4 regions of the Salinicoccus sp. RF5 genome follow, and region 1 is predicted to be linked to each of the others. Evidence: riboswitches for the same ligand, from Rfam matches in the RefSeq annotation. Region 1 holds a riboswitch; each other region holds the start of a gene.
What was found. Region 1 has a riboswitch for S-adenosylmethionine ahead of LLU09_RS08330 (LLM class flavin-dependent oxidoreductase). Riboswitches for the same ligand answer to the same signal wherever they lie in the genome.
Positions count from the first base shown of each region.

Region 2: it holds a riboswitch for S-adenosylmethionine, as region 1 does, so the genes downstream of both, LLU09_RS11715 (O-acetylhomoserine aminocarboxypropyltransferase/cysteine synthase family protein) here and LLU09_RS08330 (LLM class flavin-dependent oxidoreductase) in region 1, are expected to answer to the same signal.
Region 3: it holds a riboswitch for S-adenosylmethionine, as region 1 does, so the genes downstream of both, LLU09_RS00135 (5-methyltetrahydropteroyltriglutamate--homocysteine S-methyltransferase) here and LLU09_RS08330 (LLM class flavin-dependent oxidoreductase) in region 1, are expected to answer to the same signal.
Region 4: it holds a riboswitch for S-adenosylmethionine, as region 1 does, so the genes downstream of both, LLU09_RS05985 (methionine ABC transporter ATP-binding protein) here and LLU09_RS08330 (LLM class flavin-dependent oxidoreductase) in region 1, are expected to answer to the same signal.

Region 1 covers NZ_JAJGRC010000002.1:282,946-288,750, forward strand. Annotated here, with positions in the region: gene LLU09_RS08325 (catalase) at 1-1,564, opposite strand, end outside; SAM riboswitch class I at 1,820-1,920, shown strand; gene LLU09_RS08330 (LLM class flavin-dependent oxidoreductase) at 2,004-3,383, shown strand; gene LLU09_RS08335 (sodium:solute symporter family transporter) at 3,404-4,900, shown strand; gene LLU09_RS08340 (hypothetical protein) at 5,043-5,270, opposite strand; gene LLU09_RS08345 (AbgT family transporter) at 5,429-5,805, shown strand, end outside.
Region 2 covers NZ_JAJGRC010000004.1:170,077-175,881, reverse strand. Annotated here, with positions in the region: gene LLU09_RS11735 (cysteine hydrolase family protein) at 1-126, shown strand, start outside; gene LLU09_RS11730 (YkvI family membrane protein) at 140-1,189, opposite strand; gene LLU09_RS11725 (alpha/beta hydrolase) at 1,320-2,063, opposite strand; gene LLU09_RS11720 (hypothetical protein) at 2,060-2,326, opposite strand; SAM riboswitch class I at 2,415-2,511, shown strand; gene LLU09_RS11715 (O-acetylhomoserine aminocarboxypropyltransferase/cysteine synthase family protein) at 2,579-3,856, shown strand; gene LLU09_RS11710 (homoserine O-succinyltransferase) at 3,857-4,771, shown strand; gene LLU09_RS11705 (chorismate mutase) at 4,798-5,091, opposite strand; gene aroF (3-deoxy-7-phosphoheptulonate synthase) at 5,115-5,805, opposite strand, start outside.
Region 3 covers NZ_JAJGRC010000001.1:3,491-9,295, reverse strand. Annotated here, with positions in the region: gene LLU09_RS00160 (D-serine ammonia-lyase) at 1-1,047, opposite strand, end outside; gene LLU09_RS00155 (DUF6176 family protein) at 1,022-1,459, opposite strand; gene LLU09_RS00150 (HD domain-containing protein) at 1,434-2,084, opposite strand; gene LLU09_RS00145 (YceI family protein) at 2,401-2,931, opposite strand; gene LLU09_RS00140 (YgaP family membrane protein) at 3,250-3,498, shown strand; SAM riboswitch class I at 3,564-3,660, shown strand; gene LLU09_RS00135 (5-methyltetrahydropteroyltriglutamate--homocysteine S-methyltransferase) at 3,746-4,846, shown strand; gene LLU09_RS00130 (alpha/beta hydrolase family protein) at 4,880-5,805, opposite strand, start outside.
Region 4 covers NZ_JAJGRC010000001.1:1,151,377-1,157,181, forward strand. Annotated here, with positions in the region: gene sufC (Fe-S cluster assembly ATPase SufC) at 1-156, opposite strand, end outside; gene LLU09_RS05970 (DUF4870 domain-containing protein) at 370-735, opposite strand; gene LLU09_RS05975 (MetQ/NlpA family ABC transporter substrate-binding protein) at 920-1,804, opposite strand; gene LLU09_RS05980 (methionine ABC transporter permease) at 1,845-2,537, opposite strand; gene LLU09_RS05985 (methionine ABC transporter ATP-binding protein) at 2,534-3,553, opposite strand; SAM riboswitch class I at 3,656-3,754, opposite strand; gene LLU09_RS05990 (thioredoxin family protein) at 3,792-4,112, opposite strand; gene LLU09_RS05995 (toprim domain-containing protein) at 4,063-4,470, opposite strand; gene gcvH (glycine cleavage system protein GcvH) at 4,532-4,912, opposite strand; gene LLU09_RS06005 (Spx/MgsR family RNA polymerase-binding regulatory protein) at 4,975-5,337, opposite strand; gene LLU09_RS06010 (thioredoxin family protein) at 5,483-5,800, shown strand.

The sequences.
Region 1 (5,805 bases):
CTTCACGGCCGGGCATTTCGGTGTCGTCGCCCATCTCCTGCATTTCCTTCACCTTTGCTTCGATGCCTTCCTTGACGCGGCGTCCGTATTCTTCGTCCGCCTGCGTGAAGTGGTGGACCATGGCCTCCTGTATGCGCTCGTCACACTGTGAGAGTACATTGGAGAGGTTCTTGATCAGTTCGTCGCGTTCCCAGTCCTCGAAGCCACGGTACGTCTCACCGGCCTGGCCGTAGTTGTTCGGACGGTCGATCGGCTTCGTCATCGCCGCAGCGTTGTATGTCGGCTGATGCTGTGGTGCCTCTTCAGGCGCCTCCTCGAGACCGCCGGTCATGGATGGTTCATAGTTGATGCTCGGATCCCTGCTGCCTTCGCTCGGATCACGATGGTCGAGCTGTCCGCGGTGCTGGTTTGTGCGTACGTTGGTCTTCGGCCTGTTGACAGGCACCTGCAGATAGTTGGCACCGACACGGTAGCGCTGCGTATCGGAGTAGGAGAATGTACGGCCGATCAGCATCTTGTCGTCGGAGAAATCCATGCCGTCGACGAGTACACCGGTACCGAATGACGCCTGTTCGATCTGGGCGTGGAAGTCCGTCGGATTTTCATTAAGCACCATGCGTCCGACCGGCTTCCAAGGGAACTTGTCCTCAGGCCAGAGTTTCGTATCATCGAGTGGATCGAAGTCCAGTTCTTCATGATAGTCATCCTCCATAATCTGAACGAACAGTTCCCATTCAGGATAGTTGCCGCGTTCGATCGCGGTGTAGAGGTCCTGTGTCGCATGGGCGACATTCTGGGACTGGATATCGTGCGCTTCTTCCTGTGTCAGGTTGCGGATGCCCTGTTTCGGCTCCCAGTGGTATTTGACGAGGACCGCTTCCCCTTTGTCATTCACCCACTTGTACGTGTTGACGCCGGAACCCTGCATATGCCGGTAGGAGGCAGGGATGCCCCAGGGCGAGAACAGGAATGTGATCATGTGCGTCGCTTCCGGAGAACGGGAGACGAAATCGAACATCCGTGTCGGATCGGGCACATTGGATACAGGATCTGCCTTGAAGGCGTGGATCATATCCGGGAACTTCATGGCATCACGGATGAAGAAGATCTTCAGATTGTTGCCGACGAGGTCCCAGTTGCCGTCCTCCGTATACATTTTTACAGCGAAGCCCCGTGGATCCCGTTCCGTTTCCGGAGAGTCCTTGGCACCTGCGACAGTGGAGAAGCGTACCATGAGCGGCGTCTTCTTGCCTTCGCCGGAAAATACTTTGGCGCGTGTGTACTTTTCCACCGGTTCATCACCGACTTTGCCGTATGTTTCAAAGTAGCCGAATGCACCGGTGCCTCGTGCGTGCACTACGCGTTCCGGCACTTCTTCCCGGTCGAAGTGCGACATCTTTTCAAGGAAATGGTAGTTCTCCATCGTCGCCGGCCCCCGGTCGCCGATGGTGCGCAAGTTCTGGTTATCTGTGACGGGCCGGCCCTGCCGGGTCGTCAGCGTATCGCGTTCCGCCTCTTTTTCTCGTGGAATCTCATTTTCTTTCTGATAGTTCTTATCTGCCAAAACCAAAACCTCCTATAATATAGTTCTTGACCAATTACGGAAAGATGATGCTTGGGAAATATCAATCAGAACAGTCCGCAGTTTATACTGCTCCCAATTTGTACATCTACAATTATAGTAACGTAATATTCTGAAATCAAATCATAGGCATGGAATATCTATTGAATATAATTCCTACTAAAAAAATAAGGTTTAGTGTTGACTTTGATTCAGGCATGGGATATATTAGTCAACATAACTTAATAATTCAGAAAATTCTTATCCAGAGAGGTGGAGGGACTGGCCCTTTGAAGCCTCGGCAACAGACCGTATGTGAACTGTGCCAATTCCAGTAGCGATTTGCTAGAAGATGAGAAGAGAGTTCTATTTTATAAATAAAGCCCCTCTTCTTATCTACAAGAAGCAGGGGCTTTTCAATATCAAAAACGGAGGTATGTACATGTCAAAAAAACAGATTCATCTCAACGGTTTCATCCAAAATTCGCCATCACCGCATTCTACAGGACTCTGGAAGCATGAAAAGGACCAGGGGACTCGCCACAACCGCCTGGACTATTGGACCGGTACAGCAAAGACTCTGGAACGCGGTAAATTCGATGCGCTCTTCATTGCGGATGTTCTCGGCACATACAGCGTCTACGGCAACAGCCATGATGCAGCGGCGAAGCATGCCGTACAGCTTCCCGCCCATGACCCGACACTTGTGATTCCTGCCATGGCGGCCGTCACGAAGCACCTCGGGTTCGCACCGACGATTTCGACTACATACGCACAACCCTATTCATTGGCCCGCCAGCTGTCGACGCTGGATCATCTGACGGAAGGGCGGGTCGCATGGAATGTCGTGACTTCATACCTTGAGAGCGAGGCGGTGAATATGGGGCTTGAACAGCGTCTGCCGAAGGAGATGCGCTATAACCGGGCAGATGAGTTCCTCGAAGTCGTGTACAAGCTCTGGGAGGACAGCTGGGAGGCGGATGCCGTCCAACATGATAGGGAGAAGGATACTTTTGCCGATCCGGATAAGGTGCACATGATCAACCACCGCGGTGAATTCTTCAATGTGCCCGGACCCCACCTTGTGGAACCTTCACCCCAGAGGACGCCAGTGCTCTTCCAGGCGGGTGCATCGCCAAAGGGACGCGACTTTGCAGCGAAGCATGCAGAAGCGGTCTTCACGAAGAACCATTCGCTCGAGGCGCTGGCGGCCTACGTGAAGGATATCAGGGAGCGTACGGTGGCCCAGGGCAGGAATGCAGATGACGTCAAAGTGTTTCCGATGATCCTGCCGATCATCGGGGAGACCGAGGCGGCAGCCTACGAGAAGTATGAAGCACTCCAGGACAGTGTGAGCTATGAAGGCACGGCATCCCTCCTGTCCGGCCATACGGGCATCGACTTCTCTCAGTATGATCCGGACCAGTATATCGAAGACATTGAGACGGAAGCGGTGCAGGGGAACCTCGACATGTATACGAAGGATCCGAACCGCAAATGGACATTGCGGGAAGCAATCAAGAACCACGGACTCGGCAATGGGACGGTGAAGTTCATCGGTACGCCGGCACAGATTGCGGACCGGATTGAAGAGTGGGCCATAGAGGGCGATGCGGATGGCTTCAACATCGCCCAGACCTATTCGCCGGGCACGTTCGAGGAGTTCGTCGACCTTGTCGTCCCTGAACTGCAGGCGCGCGGCATCTACCGCACGGAATATGAAGGGGAGACGCTCAGGGAGAACATGTTCGGAAAAGGAAGGAAACATCTTGCAGACAATCATCCCGCAAAGAGGCCAAGCCTTGCCGGGCAGTGGCACTAGGGTAGGGAAAGGAGACACATATGGAACAGATAACTTTATATACTTGGATCGGCTTTTCGGCATTCCTTCTGCTGATGCTTGCGGTCGGCTATCTGAGTTCAAGAAAAATGAAGACCATCGGTGATTTTGCGACAGGCGGCGGCAAGCTTGGTCCATATGTACTGGGCTTCTCCTTCGCCGCAACGTATTTGAGTGCAGCAACCTTCCTCGGGTATCCGGGGTGGTCCCATGAATGGGGGCTGTCCAACCTCTGGCTGTTCCTGGCTATCATTGCAGGCGGGCCGGTTGGTGTCCTTATGGTGGCCAAGAAGGTGCGTAAGCTGAATACGAAGCAGAAGTCCCTTTCCCTGCCGGACTGGCTTGGGGATTTCTATAAAAGCGACATCCTGCGGGTGGGGACGGCCCTCATCCTGCTGTTCAACATATTCTACATCGCCGCACAGTTCGTTGCAGGTGCACGGATATTCGAGTATCTGCTCGGCATGTCCTACACGACCGGCCTCATACTCATTGCGGTCATCGTCGTCGTCTATGTATTCGCAGGCGGTGCACTGGCCGACATATATACAGATGCCATCCAGGCTGTGCTGATGGCGGTCACTGCCATCGTCATATTCATCTCGGGCATCGTCATATTCTGGCGCGGGAGCATCGCGGATACATTTTCCGGCATTTCAGGCAACCTTGCTTCACAGAATGAAAATCTCGTGAAGGTATTCAATCCCGAATCCCTACACTTCTATTCCTTTGGGGCCGTATTCGGCGCCATCGCCATCCAGTGGGCGTTCGCTTCCGCTCCGCACCTGTTCAACAAGGTGCTCGGACTGAAGCATGAGAAGGATCTCGGCAAGATGATCGCGACCTACGTCGTCGTCGCTTCCCTATGTGTGCTTGTCCTCTTCGGCGGCCTATACAGCCGGGCGGCACTCGGCGATTCGGTCGCTGCAGCGGACCTGGCGCTCGTCGACTACATCATCTGGGCGTTCCCTGCCATATTCGTCGCATTTTTCGGCGTCGTCATCCTGGCTGCTGCGATGTCCACGACAGACGGCATCTTCGTATCCATTTCGACGGTGTTCGCCAACGATATCTTCCTGAAGTTCCTGGTGAAGCGCAAGATCGTCAAAGTGAGCGACGAAAAAGCACAGCGCATCGCCTTCCAGATCAGCCGCATGACGGTGCCGGTCATCGGTCTGCTGGCATTGCTCATCGTCCTCCGGCCGCCTGAATATATGGGTGACATCATGTGGATCGGCATCTCCGGCATCGCCGCCGGAACGATGGGGCCGATACTGCAGGCCGTCTATGCGAAGCGTCGGGCGCCGGCACGTGCGGCTGAGCTGTCGATGATCGTGGGCTTGGGCTCCTACCTGTTCCTCTATTTCAGCGGAATCATTCCAAGTACGATGTCGGCAGGGGCTGTGGCGACCTTCATCGGAATCGCCACCATCAATATCGCTTCTTGGGTGCTCCGCCCATCTACAGCGGTGAAACCGGCAGAAGAGGGGGGATCCTGATGTTCGTAAATGAAATGCTGTCCATATGGCTTTACGGGTTTGTTGGGGCGTTGACCTTCATCGGCCTGTTCATATGGAAGGGCTATATGAAGGAAGAATAGAAGGACGCCATGCGAGTACTCGCATGGCGTCTTTATCATTATTATACATTTGCCAACATTTTAAACATATTACACCCTGTTTTTATATGCTCATCGATGAAATCATACTCTGAAGTGTGGAGGGGCGGGTGATCCTCCCCATTGCCCATATAAAAGTATGCCGCAGACACTTCTTTGGCATAGTGGCCGAAATCTTCGTTGGAGAGTTCGGGGTTCGCATGCAGTTCATGGCGCAGTTCTCTGGCGCGTTCAAAGTTGTTGATCTCCATATCTCCACTCCTCATCAAAATTCTTATATCTTCAAGAAAACTCTAGCATGCCGTCATCCATAAGTAAATTTATGATTGTTCTGAAAATTGGTCTTGTGGTTTAACGGGTTGTCTGCAATAATGTTACTATTATTTGAAATTTGAAAAAGAGGAAGGGTATACATATGGAAAATAATCAAAAAAGGGGAATCTTCAACCGTTTCCTCGATGTGGTCGAAAGGGTGGGGAATAAACTTCCCGATCCGATCGTACTGTTCATCATCCTGATGTTTACGATTCTCGGCGCCTCATTCATCGGCGGCATGCTCAAATGGGAAGCCGTAAATCCTGCAGACGGTGAAACGATCCAGGCGGTGAACCTGCTCAATGGGGAAGGAATCGTCCGCATCTTCACGGAAGCAATTACGAATTTCAGTGAATTTCCACCACTCGGCATGGTGCTGGTCGTCATGATCGGTATCGGAATGGCCGAGAAATCAGGGTACTTCGAGACAGCTATGAAGCGGGCCATCGAAGTATCTCCGCAGAAACTCAT
Region 2 (5,805 bases), on a different contig from region 1:
TTTCCCCAGGCAGACATCACACTCAACAAAGATCTATCAGCCAGTACTGATAGGACACTTCATGATAAGACAATTGATGTCCTCTCCAATATGAATGTCTTCATCATAGGAAAGGATGGAAAATGAAGAAAGCTCCTCATCATTGAGGAGCTTTCTTTGCCATCATAAGTTTGATCCATTTGAAGAACATCGCCAAACCGAGCAGTAATCCCACATAGCCCATCACCGGATAGACAGTCCCCACAAGGTCGGCAAAACCTACGAAGCTGAGGAAGTAGCCGAGAACCAGCGCACTCGGCAGCAGGATATTGTAGCGACGGCTCTTCGGCTGGCTGAACCTGACAAGAAACGGGTACAGCATGCCGACAGCTGTATTGTAGATGACAAGCAGCATCGCTATCGAGAGCAGGAAGCCGAGTATCGGATGGATTTCGTTGGCCAGAAGCAGCATCGGCAGTTCAAATTCATTCACCTGGTCCATACGGGCCAACAGGCCATTATTAATGAGGAACATGAGCAGAATGATGATGATGCTCCCTATCATGCCGCCCCAGCCAGCTACTTTCCTTGAACTTGAATCAGAACCCATCATCGTAAGGAAGCTGAAGGCTACCGCAATCGTAAAGCCGCTATATGTAATGGCATCCCACCACCACGGCCCGAACGTCGTTTCAGAAGGTTGGGCATGTTGATCCACTTCACCAAGTGATACAGCTGGACTCAGGAAATTGACGACAGCAATGATCACCACAAGTGCAAGCAAGTACGGCGTGATGGCTCCGAGAGCCAGGACAATCCGGTTGAAGCCCATATTCAATGTGATATAGACGCCGATAATCAGTATGAGCGACCCGATCCATGGTGCTACACCAAAACTTTCATAGAAGGTCGAGCCTGCGCCGGCAAACATGATGACGGCTACTCCATACAGGAAGAACGCAAGCACAATGTCGATGATCCGTCCGAATATATTCCCGAACATGTTCAGGAGGGAATCCACATGGGACTCCGCCTTGATGTCGAAACCGACATCCGCTGTCCATTTACCAGTAAAAAGTATCAAAAGACCTGACAATAATATCGCAAAGATGCTCACTGCACCATTATTTGTGAAAAACTGGAGTATCTCCTGTCCGGTGGAGAACCCCGCTCCAACTACTACACCTGTATAGGCAAAGCCTATCTTCAAGGCTTGTCTGAAATTCTGCAATTTGACCACTCCGAATTATCTTAATATTTTAAAAACAATAACTTCATATTAAACTTATTGAAGAAGGTTGGCAAATGAAGAAAGACCTTCTCCCATCATTTTATCTTCGTCACTGCCAGTCGAGCGAATCGAAGAACTTCCGGGTATCCTCAAAAAGCGCTTGCTGATCTCCGCCCCTCGTCATCAGGTGGCCGGTGTCCGCATAGGACTGCAATGTCTTTTCATTATGGCTAATGCCATCATATATATGTTTCGCACTGTCCATGTATGCTTCCGCATCCTTCCCTCCATACTTGACTGCTGCCGGAACACCAATATCTCCAAGATTCCCATGTACTTCGTCGATCAGCTTCCGGAAGTCATCCAGACTTTCCATCGGATTGTCCTTGTAGTACTGGACCCTCTCCATGATCTTTTCATCATCTTCTCCAGTAAACTTCAGGAAGTTCTTCGTATAGTTCAGGACTCTTCTGTTTATATCCCCAACATCTCTGCCCTGGGGCACAGACATGGCCACAATGCCATTGATGCTGTCGAGTTCCTCGGCTGCCCTGAGGGCGAGCACACCGCCCAGGGAAACACCGCCGACTGCTATGCTTTCATGCCCTTGATCCTTGAGCTGATCATATCCATCCAATACATTTTTCCACCAATCTTCAGGGCTGCTCTGTACAAGTGCCTCCGGTCCCATGCCATGTCCCTCGAAGCTTGGTACATGGACGGTATATTCGTGCTGCTCAAGGTGCTGGGCCAACGGCTTCATGTCCCTGACCGTTCCGGTGAAGGAATGGAGCAGCATGACTGCCCTGGGGCCACTTCCATAGTTCAACGCTTCAGGCTTTACGATTTTCATGATTTATCCTCCTTCTGGATATCTGGTGTCCGATGATATATGTATTCCGCTTCATCCTCATCGAGCCTATAGTCCTTCTTCATCATTGTAATTATCTCCTCTTTCGTCTTCCCCGCCCCATGCGCTTTTGAAACCCGGCTATACAATTCTTCAATGTAATTATGTTCAGACATGCTTTTTTTGGTCCTGTCCAATTGATGACGGCTCAAAACGAAAAGCACAAGAGCTATGACCATCAGAATGATGACCAGGAAATCGATCATATCCTCTCCTCCTCTCCATTATTTAAATTTTTAAAAGTGTTTGACAAATTGTCCTCCATTATAGTAACATAGTCTCTAATCAAATATTTGCTTATCCAGAGTGGTGGAGGGATTGGCCCTGCGAAGCCCGGCAACCTTTTAAGTAAGGTGCTAAATCCAACAGGTACGTTCCTGAAAGATGAGTGACTCGAGAGTCTCCCTTAATCTTTGGGCAGGCTCTTTTTTATAATATATTACTGGAGGAATGAAACAATGACAGAGAATCATCGCTTCGAAACTAAACAGCTTCATGCCGGACAAGAAGTGGACCCTACCACAAATTCACGCGCGCTTCCCATCTATCAGACGACTTCCTATGTATTCGACGATACTAAGCATGCTGCAGAACTATTCGGCCTGCAAGATGTAGGCAACATCTATACCCGTATCATGAATCCAACGACTGCCGCTTTGGAGACGCGTGTTGCAGAACTCGAAGGTGGAGTTGCCGGCCTTGGCGTTGCATCCGGCATGGCTGCCATTACATACGCCATACAGGTTATAGCAAACGCCGGAGATCACATCGTCTCCTCCGCCAGCCTGTATGGGGGAACTCACACACTGTTCACCCATACATTCAAAAAGTTCGGTATCGAGACCAGTCTTGTCGATGCGAAAGATCCTGAGAACGTTTCACGTGAAATCAAGGAAAACACTAAAGCGATCTTTGTAGAGACCATCGGCAATCCGGAAGGCAACGTGGAAGATTTGGAGGCATTAGCGAAAATCGCAGAGGATAATGGTATACCACTTATCGTGGATAACACATTCGCCACTCCGTACCTCTGCCGTCCAATCGAGCACGGCGCACACGTAGTCGTCCATTCGGCCACAAAATTCCTTGGCGGCCATGGCACTTCCATCGGGGGCGTAATCGTTGATGGCGGAAACTTCAACTGGGATAACGGAAAATTCCCTGGACTGACGGAGCCGGATGCGTCCTATCATGACCTTGTCTTCACTGATGCGTTCGGACCTGCTGCCTATGCATTCAAGATCCGTACTACCCTGCTCAGGGATACCGGAGCTGCACTTTCTCCATTCAATGCATTCCTGCTCACACAAGGAATCGAAACATTGTCACTCCGGATGGAAAGGCACGTGGAGAATGCAAAGGCCGTTGCAGAATTCCTGGAAAACCACGATAAAGTGGAATGGGTCGACTATGCTGGCCTCGAATCCAGCGAGTATCATGAGCTCCAGAAGAAATACCTGCCGAAAGGTGCTTCTTCCATATTTACATTCGGTGTCAAAGGCGGATATGAAGCCGGAAAGACGTTCATAGAATCCCTCGAACTCTTCTCACTGCTTGCGAATGTCGGGGATGCCAAGTCACTCGTCATCCATCCCGCTTCCACCACCCATTCCCAGCTTAAGGAAGATGAGCAGTTGGCAGGGGGGGTAAGACCGGAAATGATCCGTCTGTCTGTCGGATTGGAGCATGTGGATGACATCATAGACGATCTAAAAAAAGGTCTGGATGCGATTTAGATGCCTATAAAAATCATTGAAGGCCTCCCGGTACGGGAGCGCCTCCATAAAGAAAATGTATATACAATAGAAGCGACCCGTGCGCATACACAGGATATACGTCCGCTGCGTATGTTGATTTTGAACCTGATGCCTAAAAAAGAGGAAACGGAACTTCATCTTTTGCGCCTTCTGGGCAATACACCGTTGCAGATAGATATCGATTTTATGTATATGACCACACACCACAGCAAAAATACGCCGACCAGCCACCTTCAGAAGTACTACCACAACTTGGACGAAGTGCGCAATCGGCGTTATGATGGCATGATCGTCACAGGTGCACCAGTGGAGAAGCTCGATTTTGATCAAGTCGATTACATCGAAGAACTGCGTGACATCATCGAGTGGTCAAGAACCCACGTCTTCTCCAGGTTCTTCATCTGTTGGGGCGCCCAATTCGCCTTGAACCACTACTTTGGCATACAGAAATCAATTTTGCCCACCAAGTTGTTCGGCGTCTTCGACTATAATAACCTGATGCCGACCCATCCCCTTCTCAGAGGGTTTGATGATGTGTATCAGGTGCCCCAGTCACGTCACACCCAGGTAGATATGGATGCGATAGATGGCACTGAGGAATTGAAAGTCCTCACCTCACATCCGCAATTCGGCCCGGACATCCTGAGTACAGAGGATCAGCGGGATCTGTTCATATTTGGCCATCTGGAATATGAAAGGGATACACTAAAGAATGAATATGACCGCGATCTGGCCAGCGGCCGTGAGATTGCCATCCCACACAACTACTTCCCTGAAGACAATCCGACGGCGGCTCCAATATTCAGCTGGAAAAGCCATGGCCATCTCCTTTTCAGCAACTGGATCAACGAAACTTATCAGAATACCTACTATGACCTGACAGAATTAAAATAGCCTGCGATAGGATCGCAGGCTATTTTTTATAGTTTATGGGAGAGTGGGTAATTCTTCAGGTTTTCATGTTGCCGCTTTCTGGAGAGTGCCATGAGGTGGCTGAAAAATGAAGCGGCATAAACCTCCAAGCTCTGATCCTGTAATCTTCCTACATTTTTACAAATGACCTGCTCTTCCCGCGCTTCATCAAATACGGGAATGTCATTTTCCATCTTGTATTCTGCAATACGGCCTGCAACTTCCATTCTTGCTTCAAATATCGCAATCAGTTCTGCATCCAGCTCGTCGATTCTACGCCTCAATTTTTCATGTTCATTCATGGTCATCCCTCCTTAACCTGGATTTATTGCTGGACGATCTGCTTTCCTGTCGCTGTCTTCTTTTCTATCTCAAGCAGCATATCGATCGTCTGCATCAGTTCTGCAAACTCATCAGGAGTCAGGCACTGCTGTCCATCACTCCATGCATTTTCAGGGTCTTCGTGTACTTCTATCTGGAGGCCGTTCGCTCCAGACATTACTGCCGCTTTGGCCATGGACGGGATGATGTGCCTAACACCTGCTGCGTGACTTGGATCGATGACTATAGGCAGGTGGGACTCCTTCTGGATGACCGGTACAGCTTGAAGATCGAGTGTATTGCGGGTGGCAGTCTCGAAAGTGCGGACGCCCCTTTCACAGAAGATGACGTTGTCATTGCCCCCGGCCATGACGTATTCTGCAGACATCAACCATTCTTTCATCGTTGCAGACATGCCACGCTTGAGAAGTACCGGTTTATCCGTTTCACCGATTGCTTTGAGCAGATCGAAGTTCTGCATGTTACGGGCGCCCACCTGGATGACATCGACAGATTCGACGAATTCATCGAGGTAGTCTGTAGACATCAGCTCGGATACGATTGGAAGACCTGTTTCTTCCTTTACTACATTAAGGATGCGCAGCCCCTCGAGACCGAGCCCCTGGAAAGCGTATGGAGATGTTCTTGGCTTGAAAGCACCGCCGCGGAAAGTGTTTGCACCTGCGGCTTTAAGC
Region 3 (5,805 bases), on a different contig from region 1:
CTTCCCTGCAAACTTTGAGGGCCTCCCGACTGCGAGCCCATCAGCGATGGTCCGGTTATCGAGACCGATATCCCGCACAGATACTTCATCATGCTTCCCCGTGATCATGCCGAGCATCATGCATGGTGATTGTACAGGTTCGGCGAACACCGGATGGACCGCATCACCGAATACGTGCTTCAGGCCGAAGCTAACGCCTCCTGGGGCGCTTCCGACCCCGCATGGGAGATAGACATAGAGTGGATGTTTTTCATCCACAGTGATGCCCTGTGCCTCAAGCTGCTTTTCAATACGCAGTGCAGCCACAGCATAACCGAGGAAGAGCGGTTCCGAATCTTCATCGTCGACAAAATAGCCTTTGTCATCACGCAAGGCTTCTTCCCGGCCCTCTTCCACCGCTCTGCTGTAGTCGTCCTCATGCTCGACCACTTTTACGCCATTGTGGCGCAGCATGTCCTTCTTCCACTGCTTCGCATCACTCGACATGTGGATGACGACCTTGAATCCAAGGGCCGCACCGATGATGCCGATGGAGAGGCCGAGATTCCCGGTCGATCCGCAGACGATGGTGTATTCCGAAAAGAACTTCCTGAACTTCTCCGAATCAAATTGTGCATAGTCTTGAGTCTGGTCGATGATCCCGTGCTCCAGGGCAAGGTCTTCGGCATGCTTCAGCACTTCATAGATGCCGCCGCGCGCCTTTACGGAGCCCGACACCGTGAGACTGTCATCCGCCTTGATGTAGAGCGGTCCATCTATGGATGTCCCATACCTTTCGCCAAGAAAATCCTTCATCCCTTCTGCCTGTACCAATGGCGACTCGATGATGCCGCCCTGCGCTTTCGTCTCCGGAAAGGCAGATTCCATGAAAGGCGCAAAACGGCTCAATCGCCTGTCTGCCTCCATGATGTCTTCGTGCTTCAGAAAGGCGTCTGGAGCATCCGTTTGGAATGCCGTATAGTATTCATTCTTCCAGAACACCGACTCGCCGGCAGCCATCTGACCGATGATCGGATGCTGATCAATCAACCGGTTCTTCATGATCATCCTCCTGTCCACTGTTGAACATGGCATTTCTGATGCGCTTCGGCATCATCACGACGGATGCATCAAGGTCGAGCGGCTGGAAAGTCTTATCGATGCACTCGTCAAAGAAATCGACCAGCTGCTGGTTGATCTTGAGATCCTCATCATCCTCCATATCACTCTCCTGCACACTGTACCAGTAGAGGTATTCATGGTTGCCTTCCTGTTCCCTGAATATCGTCTCTACGTACATCTTCTCGCCCTCGAGTGTAAGTAGCGCATCCTCCATGTTCTCCTCTATATACTTCATCCATTCATCTACTTTATGGCTTTTATTTGCCTTCACCTTGAATTTGGTCAGTTCTACTCTCACATGTCTTCCCCCTGTCATTGCTTTGATCGGCAGGTCACCGCCTGCCTTCCCATTCTTCATAAAACTGCTCCAGATACACTTCCATGAACTGATGGCGCGCTTCCGCCACATTTTTGGCAGCATCCGTATGCATCAGATCCTTCAGCCTGAGCAGCTTTTCATAGAAATGGTTGATCATGGTATTGTCTTCCTTGCTGTATAGTTCGAAAGTCAGTTCCTCGCGTGCAGTCCGGTCCGGGTCATAGAGCGCGTGCCGCTTATTCCCCCCATATATGAAAGTGCGTGCAATACCGACTGCACCGAGTGCATCAAGACGGTCGGCGTCCTGCACGATCGCATCCTCCACGGTAGCGACTTCGACGGTATTGTTCCCGCCCTTGTAGGAAACCGCCTGCATGGCGTGGATGATGCGTTCGATCACATCTGCCCCGACTCCGCGCGCTTCGAGGAATGTCTTTATCACTTCAATCTGTGCATATTCATCATCAGTCAGCTTATAGTCGATCATGTCATGGAAAAGGGCTGCGACCTCTATGATGAATCGGTCTCCCCCCTCTTCTGCCTGGAGCATGCGTGCGTTATTATATACACGCATGACGTGCCAATAGTCATGTCCCGTACTGTCCGAATCGTGGAATTCATATACCCGTGCCTTTGCGTCTTCGATGATGCTGTGGTGATCCATAATCCATACTCCTTTTAAATTTCATGCTGGAACCTGCACTGGTTCATTCACCGGCTATTATATCATGATTGCGGTGTCCGGTTGTTCCATAAAAAAACGGGATCCATGCCAAAAGCATCGTCTCCCGTTTTGATATGCATCAGCCATATTACGATAATGGGAAGCATGGTTCATCTTCTTTATATATTCCAATAAATTATAGCAATGCCTCTATTTTTAATAAACTACACTATAGACCTCCGCACTATGAAAAACCGGTCTGGAGCCAATAGTTGGCTTCAGACCGGTCTGCAAGAAATATCTTCATCTTCTATGCCTATTCACTTTTTTCGGAGAACTGGAGCTCCAGCTGTGCCTTTACATCCTTGCTCACCAGTACACCGCCTGTTTCCAGCTGCTGGTTCCATGTCAGTCCGAATGCTTCACGGTTGATCGTGAACTCGGTTTCGAAGCCGTGGACTTCCTGTCCCCAGGGGTTTGTCCCCTTGCCATTGTACTGGAGGTCGATTGTCATTTCCTTCGTGATGCCGTTCATCGTCGTCTCACCTGTCACCGATACAGTATCCCCGGACTTATTGACATTACTCGATTTGAACGTGATTTTCGGATTCTTTTCCACATTGAAGAAATCCTCTGATTTCAAATGTGCGTCCCGGTCTTCATTTTTGGTGCTTATGCTGTTTACATCTATTTCTGCATGGACTTCAGCGTCCTCGAAAGTTTCGAGACTATTCGTTTTTACTTCAAAATGAAAATCTTCGAAGTGCCCCTTCACCTTTGATACCATCATGTGCTTTACCTGGAATCCCACTTCAGAGTGGGCTGGATCTGTTACGAACGTTGTCATCGTCAAAAACCTCCAATAATTATTATCTCTAATTCAAGATAATTATATTTTACATCACTTACTTACTTTAAGCAAGTTAATTATTAAATATATATAAATGATGAGGATTTGTTTCGTTTCATCTTCTATGGGAAATAATGAAGTAATTGCAAATATGGTCAGAGGAGGAACTTCAATGGCAATAGTTGCGGCAACGACGGAAGGGTCCATAACCATACACCGGAACATATCAATAGGGAGATACAGGATGACATTCAGCGCAGCATCGATCATTATCGGGCAAAAGACGAAAAGGATATCAGAGAACGTATTGATGCATTGGAGAGGGAGTGGAACACTGAACGGGTCCTGGAGGCGAACGCCAGCACCCTGGTCATCATCGGCAGCATATTGGGTGCCTCCGTCAGCAGAAAGTGGAATCTGCTTCCCGGAATCGTCGGTTCGTTCCTGCTCCAGCATGCAATCCAGGGGTGGTGCCCGTCCCTATCAGTAATACGCCGTCTCGGCATCAGGACGCCGGGGGAAATAAACCAGGAGAAAAATGCGCTTGAAGACCTCCTCGAATGACATCAAGAGTACACTTGACAGAAAATTCTTTATACTTTAAAGTATTATTTAATATAATAATCGAACTCTTATCGAGAGAGGCGGAGGGACTGGCCCAACGAAACCTCAGCAGCGGACCCCAGGTACCGTGCTAATTCCAGGAGCACTGCTCGAAGATGAGATGAATGGATGATGATCATCCCCAATTTATCCACTTCGGACAATTGGGGATTTTATTATATTAATATTATTGGAAAGAGGGATCAGCATGACGAAAACGGCAGTCGAAGCACCATTCAGGGCGGATCACGTGGGGAGCCTGCTGCGGCCCGACAGCATACATAGGGCGCGCAAGGACCATCAGGAGGATAGAATCTCCTATGAACAGCTGAGGGAGATCGAGACCGAAGAGATCAGGAAAGTGGTCGACAAGCAGATTGAAGTGGGCCTCAAGGCGGTCACCGACGGCGAATTCAGAAGGCGCTTCTGGCATACCGATTTCCTTGAACACCTGGATGGCGTGGAAGGCTACGTCCCAGATACCGGGTTCCAGTTCGACGGCATCGAGACCGAGCGGTATGATGTACGCGTTACAGGGAAAATCGCATTCAATAAAGAGCACCCGCATATAAAGGACTTCATCGAATTCAAGGAGATCGTCGGCGACCGGGCGGTGCCTAAACAGACGATTCCAAGCCCGAACCAGATGTTCAATGCCGGCATCCGGAACCAGGATATATATCCCGATGTCGAAACATATGCCAAGGATGTCATCAAGGCCTATCAGGATACGGTACAGGCGTTCTATGATGCAGGGTGCCGCTACCTCCAGTTCGATGATGTATACATTGCGGGGCTCAATGCGCCGGAGATTCCATTCAATGACAGCGGCTATGACAGGGAATCCCTGATTCATCTGGCACTGAGGGTGCTCAACGGCGTACTCGAACAGAAACCTGAGGACATGGTCATCACCACACATCTCTGCCGCGGGAACTACAGGTCGAAATGGGCATTCGAGGGCAGCTACGCCAAAATCGCCCCCGTGCTCTTTGCCAAGGAGAAGGTTGACGGATTCTTCCTCGAATATGACGATGACCGTTCCGGAGACTTCGAACCGCTCTCCTACATTCCTAAAGAAGGTCCGCGGGTTGTCCTTGGACTGTTCACCTCAAAGCATGGTGAGCTCGAGGATGAAGATGTGATCAGGGAACGGGTTGCGGAAGCATCGAAATATGTTTCCAAAGATCAGCTCTGTCTGAGTCCCCAATGCGGCTTCGCCTCTACACACCACGGCAATGAACTTACTGAAGAAGCCCAGTGGAAGAAACTTGAATATATCGTATCGCTTGCAGAGAAACTTCTGTAAGAATAGAAATAAGGCCCCGTTGAGGCCTTATTTTTATGGATGCTGTAATGTCCGGTTGAAGAATTCGAGTATCTTACTGTTCATGTCATCGATGTTCTCCTGATGCATGTAGGTATGCCCTTCATTTTCATATGCCGTGAACCCGACATACTGTCCGTTCTCCTTCATCGCCTCCACCATCTGGACCGATTCGCTGTATGGGACACGGGCGTCATGGTGGCTGTGGAAGACCATCAGCGGCACCGATATATCCTTACTTCTCGAGAGGGGCGAGATGTCGTCCAGAAACGCACCTGATTCTTCTATCGAGCCGTATTCTGCAGCACGCAGCGCCCTTCTCCACGGCGGTGTATGTTCGAGGAAGGTCCTGAGGTGCGAGATGCCGACGATATCTACTGCAGAGGCCCAAAATTCGGGATGATGGGTAACCAGAAGAAGCGTCATCAGCCCGCCATAGCTCCTGCCCATCACCGAGATGCGGGAGTCTTCAGCCCTTCCATCCTCCACCAGATGACGCCTCAGTTCGATAACATCCTTCATCGCATCCAGGCGCTTCTCCTTGTCATCAGCTTCAAGATAGCTGCGTCCATAGCCTTTGCTGCCCCTGATATTCGGCACAACGACCTGGTAACCTGCCCTGTTCAGCTGGTAATAGAGCGCATTGAATTCCGGCCTGGCCTGCGATTCCGGACCTCCATGTATATGGATGACAGTCTTCTTCCCTTCCTGGTCCGTCTCATATATGAAATATGGCACTTCCAGATCGTCGAATGAATGATAGGATGATAAGCGCCACGAAACTTCCGACACCTGATCAGTGTTTCCGAGCACAGTTTCCATCTCACCGGTTTCAAGTGAATGCCGGCATATTCGATGCGGCTGGTCGACCGAGGAATGGATCAGGAACAGCTCCCGCCCTTCTCCGTAGGCCAAAGAATGCACGACGCCATCGCCTATGA
Region 4 (5,805 bases), on a different contig from region 1:
GCCCATGATTGCCTGGGCAAGCGTGGATTTACCTGTACCGTTCGGTCCCATCACCGCGTGGATTTCTCCTTGTTTGAGTGTGAGATCGACACCTTTAAGAATTGGTTTGCCGTCGATTTCGACGTGCAGATCTTTGATTTCTAGAACAGAAGCCATTTATTAACCCTCCAACAGATTATTTTGTATAAGTTTCTCCATACCAGTTTATAATAATTATAAATAATAGTCAAAGCCTGGTACGGGATTTAAATTACCATTATATTATAACGTAAATGCGCCACACTTTAAACCTTTACCCCCCTTTTCACGGGAAAAGGCCCATAAAATAGACCTCACGACTGATAATGGTCGTGAGGTAAATGAAAATGACTACTTGATGATGTCCAGGGTGAATGGGGGTTTGTAGACTTTCCCGTCATTCGCCTGGATGGCGCCGATGATGAGGAATACGTAGAATGCGATGGTGATGATCGGGCCGATGATCAGACCGATGAGGATAAAGGATGTAAGCCATGCGATGAACATGTAGATCGTGTAGGAAAGGCCGAAATTGACTACATGCCTCAATGCTTCTCCTGTAGCGGGATCATCGTCCTTCTTCAGTACCCAGATGAGCAGCGGGCCGAGGACAGCTGTAAAGGCGGATACGATGAATGAAACCATTACGAGGGACTTGTCGAAGACGTGGACTTTTTCTCCATCCACGTTTCTTCCGTTCATATTTCCTTCGTTCATTTCTCCTCCCCCTCCAATTAAAATACTATACAGTGTATATTTACCCTCATCCCTCAAAAAATAACACGCTGTTTCAATTTCTTTCCAGTATCCATTCCATGACAATTGAAAAAAGGACAGGATTTTTTTCAATTAAAACATATTAATCGTAAAAAACCCCCGGTCCACAACCGGGGGCCCTGCATTATTCTGTTGGAATGACTGCACCTTCATAATTCTCTTCGATGAACTGCTTGATTTCTTCACCCTGGAGCACTTCCATGAGTTTCTGGATATCTTCGCGCTCTTCATCGCCGGTGCGGACTGCCACAAGGTTGGCGTAAGGGGAGTTGCCATCCTCAACGACGATGGAATCCTCCGTCGGGCTCAGTCCGCCGTCCAGTGCGAAGTTGGAGTTGATGATGACAGCAGGCGCCTCATTATTTTCATACATGCTGACAAGCAGCTCCGGAGCAGTCTGGTTATCGAATTCAAAATTCTTTTCATTTGATGTGATGTCATCGAAAGTCGCATCTTCAATGTCGATGCCATCTTCGATTTCAACCAGTCCTGCATTTACGAAAAATGAAAGGAAACGCCCTTCTTCAGCGGGGTTGTTGGACACGAGGATCGTCGATCCATCAGGCAGGTCTTCAAGGGAGTCGTAGTCCTGGGAATATACGGCCATCGGCTCGATATGTACATTTCCCGCACTTGTGATGTCATAGTCATGGGATTCCTTTTCCGTTTCCAGGTATGGCGTATGCTGGAAGTAGTTTGCATCCACTTCCTCATCCGCCAGCAGACGGTTTGGCGTCGTGTAGTCATTGACGATGGAAATATCGAGTTCTATACCCTCTTCCTCAAGAACCGTTGCCGCTTCTTCAAGGATTTCAGCATGTGGCGCTGGAGAGGCTGCGATGGATATCGTGCCCCCCGCTTCTTCAGTCTCTTCATTTTCAGCGTTCTCCGCTGTTTCTTCGCTTTCTTCACTGTCGTCGGTGACGGCCTCTTCCGATCCGCCGTTGCCGCATGCGACCAATAGAGCTGCAAAAATAGAAATGGTGAGCAACAAGAAAATCTTCTTCATTACATTTTCCCTCTTTCCTGATTGATTTTTATATTGAAGATTACCGCTTATCGACCGCTTTCGCAGTCAAGTCACCCAGAATCTGGATGATGAAGACGATAACCAGTATTACTACAGTTGCGACCAGGGTGACATCACTCTGGTTTCTTGTGAATCCTACCATGTATGCAAGGTTGCCGAGGCCGCCTGCACCGATGACGCCGGCGATTGCTGTGGATCCGACAAGCATGATTGCGGTGACGGTGATACCTGAGATGAGTGCCGGCAGAGATTCCGGAAGCAGCACCTTCCAGATGATCGTCCATGTATTGGCGCCCATGGATTCAGCTGCTTCAATGACACCTTTATCAATCTCTTTAAGCCCTATCTCGACCAGGCGTGCATAGAAGGGTGACGCCCCGATGATCAGTGCCGGCAGCGCCCCCTGTGACCCCATGATGGTGCCCATCAGCACTTTCGTGAATGGGATGAGGAGGATGATCAGTATGATGAATGGTATCGCACGGAACAGATTGACGAGGAATGCAGTGACGCCGTAGACGGGCGCGCTGGCTGCATGTTCGCTTTTCGACGACAGGAACAGGATGATGCCGAGGACCAGTCCGAATATGAATGTGAATACGGTGGAGATGACGGTCATGTAGAGGGTTTCATTCGTCGCCGTCAGTACATCATCCCATTTGACATTTTCGAATGAGAACATTTCGGCGAAGGCATTGATGAACTCGCTCATCCTTCCACCTCCACTGTTACAGCATGTTCAGCCAGTTCCTGCCTCAAGCCCTCAAGGTCGGCGTCATCAATTTCGATCGCAACATAGAGGTGGCCGTATGATTCATTGTTCGTCCGCTTTATGTTCCCCGAGAGGATGTTCAGGTCAAGGTTATACTTCTTGACGACCTGAGAGACGATCGGTGCTTTCGACTGGGAACCGACGAAGCCGAGCTTGAGTATCTTCGATGTCGGGAACATCTCCCTGACCTCCTCGAATGACAATGCCGTCTCCTCATCGTTGATGTCGTCCTTGACGAAGCGTTTCGTCACACCGTGCTCGGGGTTCTGGAACAGTTTGATCACCGGCCCCGTCTCCACGACGCGACCGTTCTCCATCACTGCCGCACGATCGCATATTTTGCGGATGACATGCATCTCATGGGTGATGAGGACGATGGTGAGGTCCATCTCATCACGTATCTTCACCAGCAGATCGAGCACCTCGTCGGTCGTTTCGGGATCAAGCGCACTCGTCGCTTCATCACACAGAAGCACTTCCGGCCTGTTGGAGAGTGCCCGTGCAATGCCGACCCGCTGCTTCTGACCACCGGAGAGCTGGCTTGGGTAGTTGTCTTCGCGCCCCGTGAGACCGACGAGATCCACGAGCTCGGCTACACGGCGCGCACGCTCCTTCTTCGGTATGCCGGCTATCTCCAATGGGAAGCTGATGTTCTCGGCTACCGTCCGGGACCAGAGCAGGTTGAAGTGCTGGAAGATCATTGAGACCTTCTGCCGTTTCTTGAGCAGGTCCGCCCGGCCCATGGCACTGATGATATCGTCACCGATCACCACTTCCCCTGAAGAGGGCTGTTCCAGGCCATTCAGCATCCTGATCAGTGTGGATTTCCCTGCACCTGAATAGCCGATGACACCGAATATCTCCCCTTCCCTGATATGGAGATTGACATCATCCACAGCCTGGATTGTATTGTTCTTCGTCTTGAATATTTTCGTTGCCTTCTTTATATCAATCATATGTTTCACCCTGACCTATATATTGGAAAAGTCGAACATTTTCCTCGTGATAAACAAAGAGCCTGCTCAAAAGTTGAGCAGGCACCGGTTTTATCCATAAGCCTCTCATCTTCGATCGATTGATCAGTGAATTGGCACCTTGTCATAAAGACGGTTGCCGTGGTTTCGTCGGGCACTTCCCTCCACCACTCTGGATAAGAGTTGTATTATTAGATTGTCAATAATATTATCATCCGCATCACTGTCCGTCAACAAGGAAGTCATCGAAGACTTCCGACAGATGGAGCACGGACTGGAAGGCGTAAACTTCACGGACGAGCCTGCCATCCCTGAACAACAGCAGTGCAGGTGCCGATCTGACCTCGTAGGCCTCAATAAGATCCTTATGATAATTCAGATCTATCGAAGTATAGGAGAACCCCTTCGTCTCAGAAACGATATCGAGCATGCGTTCTGCAATCTGGCAGTTGGCGCATATCGGTGCATATCCATAGAGTATGAATGTTTCCTCAGATTGAATACGGCTCGTAATATCGATTGTCCTTGATTCTTTCATCATTGCCGAACTTACCTTTCATGATCAGACTTGTATCTACGTAGAAATCGTGTCTCATAAGGAGGTTTGCCAGGTAGTCACGTGGGCAGCGGCCCACTTCACCGAACTTCGGATCAATATATATATGAGTACTTTCACTCAGATGTTTTTTGAACCATTTCCTGATGTTTCTGCCTTCTTTATCCGCATCGGAGAGGATATAGATGTCGGAGCCATTCAGCTCATCGAGAATCTCATCCAATTTTGAGATTCCCATTGTACCATGGGTGCATATGATCTGTACAGGTTCTATCAATACTTCTTCGATACGCCGCTTATCCGTCTTTCCTTCGACAATGAGCACTTTATCGGAAAAATACACTGCCATCACCCCTGGTATGATATTTTAAAAAAACTCCAGACAGAGTCCAGAGTTTCAGGTTCTATGCATCCACCATTTCATCGTAGGCATCTGCATCCATCAGTTTATCAAGCTGTGATTCGTCAGACAGTTCAATGACGATCATCCATGCTTCTTCATACGGAGATTCGTTGACAAGCTCAGGGCTATCCTCAAGCTCTTCATTGATTTCCACTACCGTACCGCTGAGCGGTGCATACAGCTCTGATACCGTCTTTACGGATTCTACACTGCCGAATGATTCTCCGGTAGTGATTTCATCGCCTTCAGCAGGCAGCTCCACGAATACGATATCACCGAGCTCGGATTGAGCGAATTCTGTGATGCCGATAGTCGCTTTGCCATCTTCAAATTTGATCCATTCATGATCTTCTGAATACTTATATTCTTTTGGTGTTGCCACGACAAAAACCTCCTTTTCTTATACACATATATAATCTCATAGTTCGCACTATTTAGGCAAGCCTAATTCTCAGCGTTCATAAATTGTTTGTATTCGTCCTCTTTGAAGCCAAGAGTGACACCTGAGCCGTCATAAAGGAGGGGACGTCTGATCAGCATGCCATCTGTAGAAAGCAGTTCGAGCTTCTCCTCTTTAGTCATTTCATCCAGGCGTTCCTTGAGTTCCAGTTCCTTGAATCTTTTGCCGCGCTTGTTGAAGAATTCATCTACATCCTTCCCCGAGCGATCCACCATCTCGGCCAGTGTGGCGGCTGCCGGCGGCTGCTTCACCATATCGATGCTCTCGAAAGCGACATCATTTTCCTGCAGGAACTTCTTCCCTTTACGGCAAGTCGTGCATTTCGGGTATTCATATAATGTAATCATCCATTACCTCCAGAAGGTTTTCTACACATAATATACTTGCAAATAAACACCCATTGCAAGCGGAACCGGATTGTCCGTTTCATATTCGGCCTGAAAGATGGTAAAATGGGTGGCAATCACACTGTTAAAGGAGCACTGATAGATAATGGAAGCAATCAGACAATACGACGACTACAGGAAGAAAATACAGGGCGATGACAAGATCGTCATCAAGTTCTTCGCCGACTGGTGCCCGGACTGCACACGCATGAACATGTTCATCGATCCGATTCTTGAGGAATACAGCCACATCGACTGGTATGAACTGAACCGTGACGAAGTGCCGGAAGCCGCAGATGAAAATGATGTCATGGGCATCCCGAGCCTGCTCGTCTTCCAAAATGGGGAGAAGCTCGCGCATCTCCACTCTGCAGATGCGAAGTCCCCCGAATCGGTCAAGGATTTCCTTCAGAAAAGCATATAGCACAA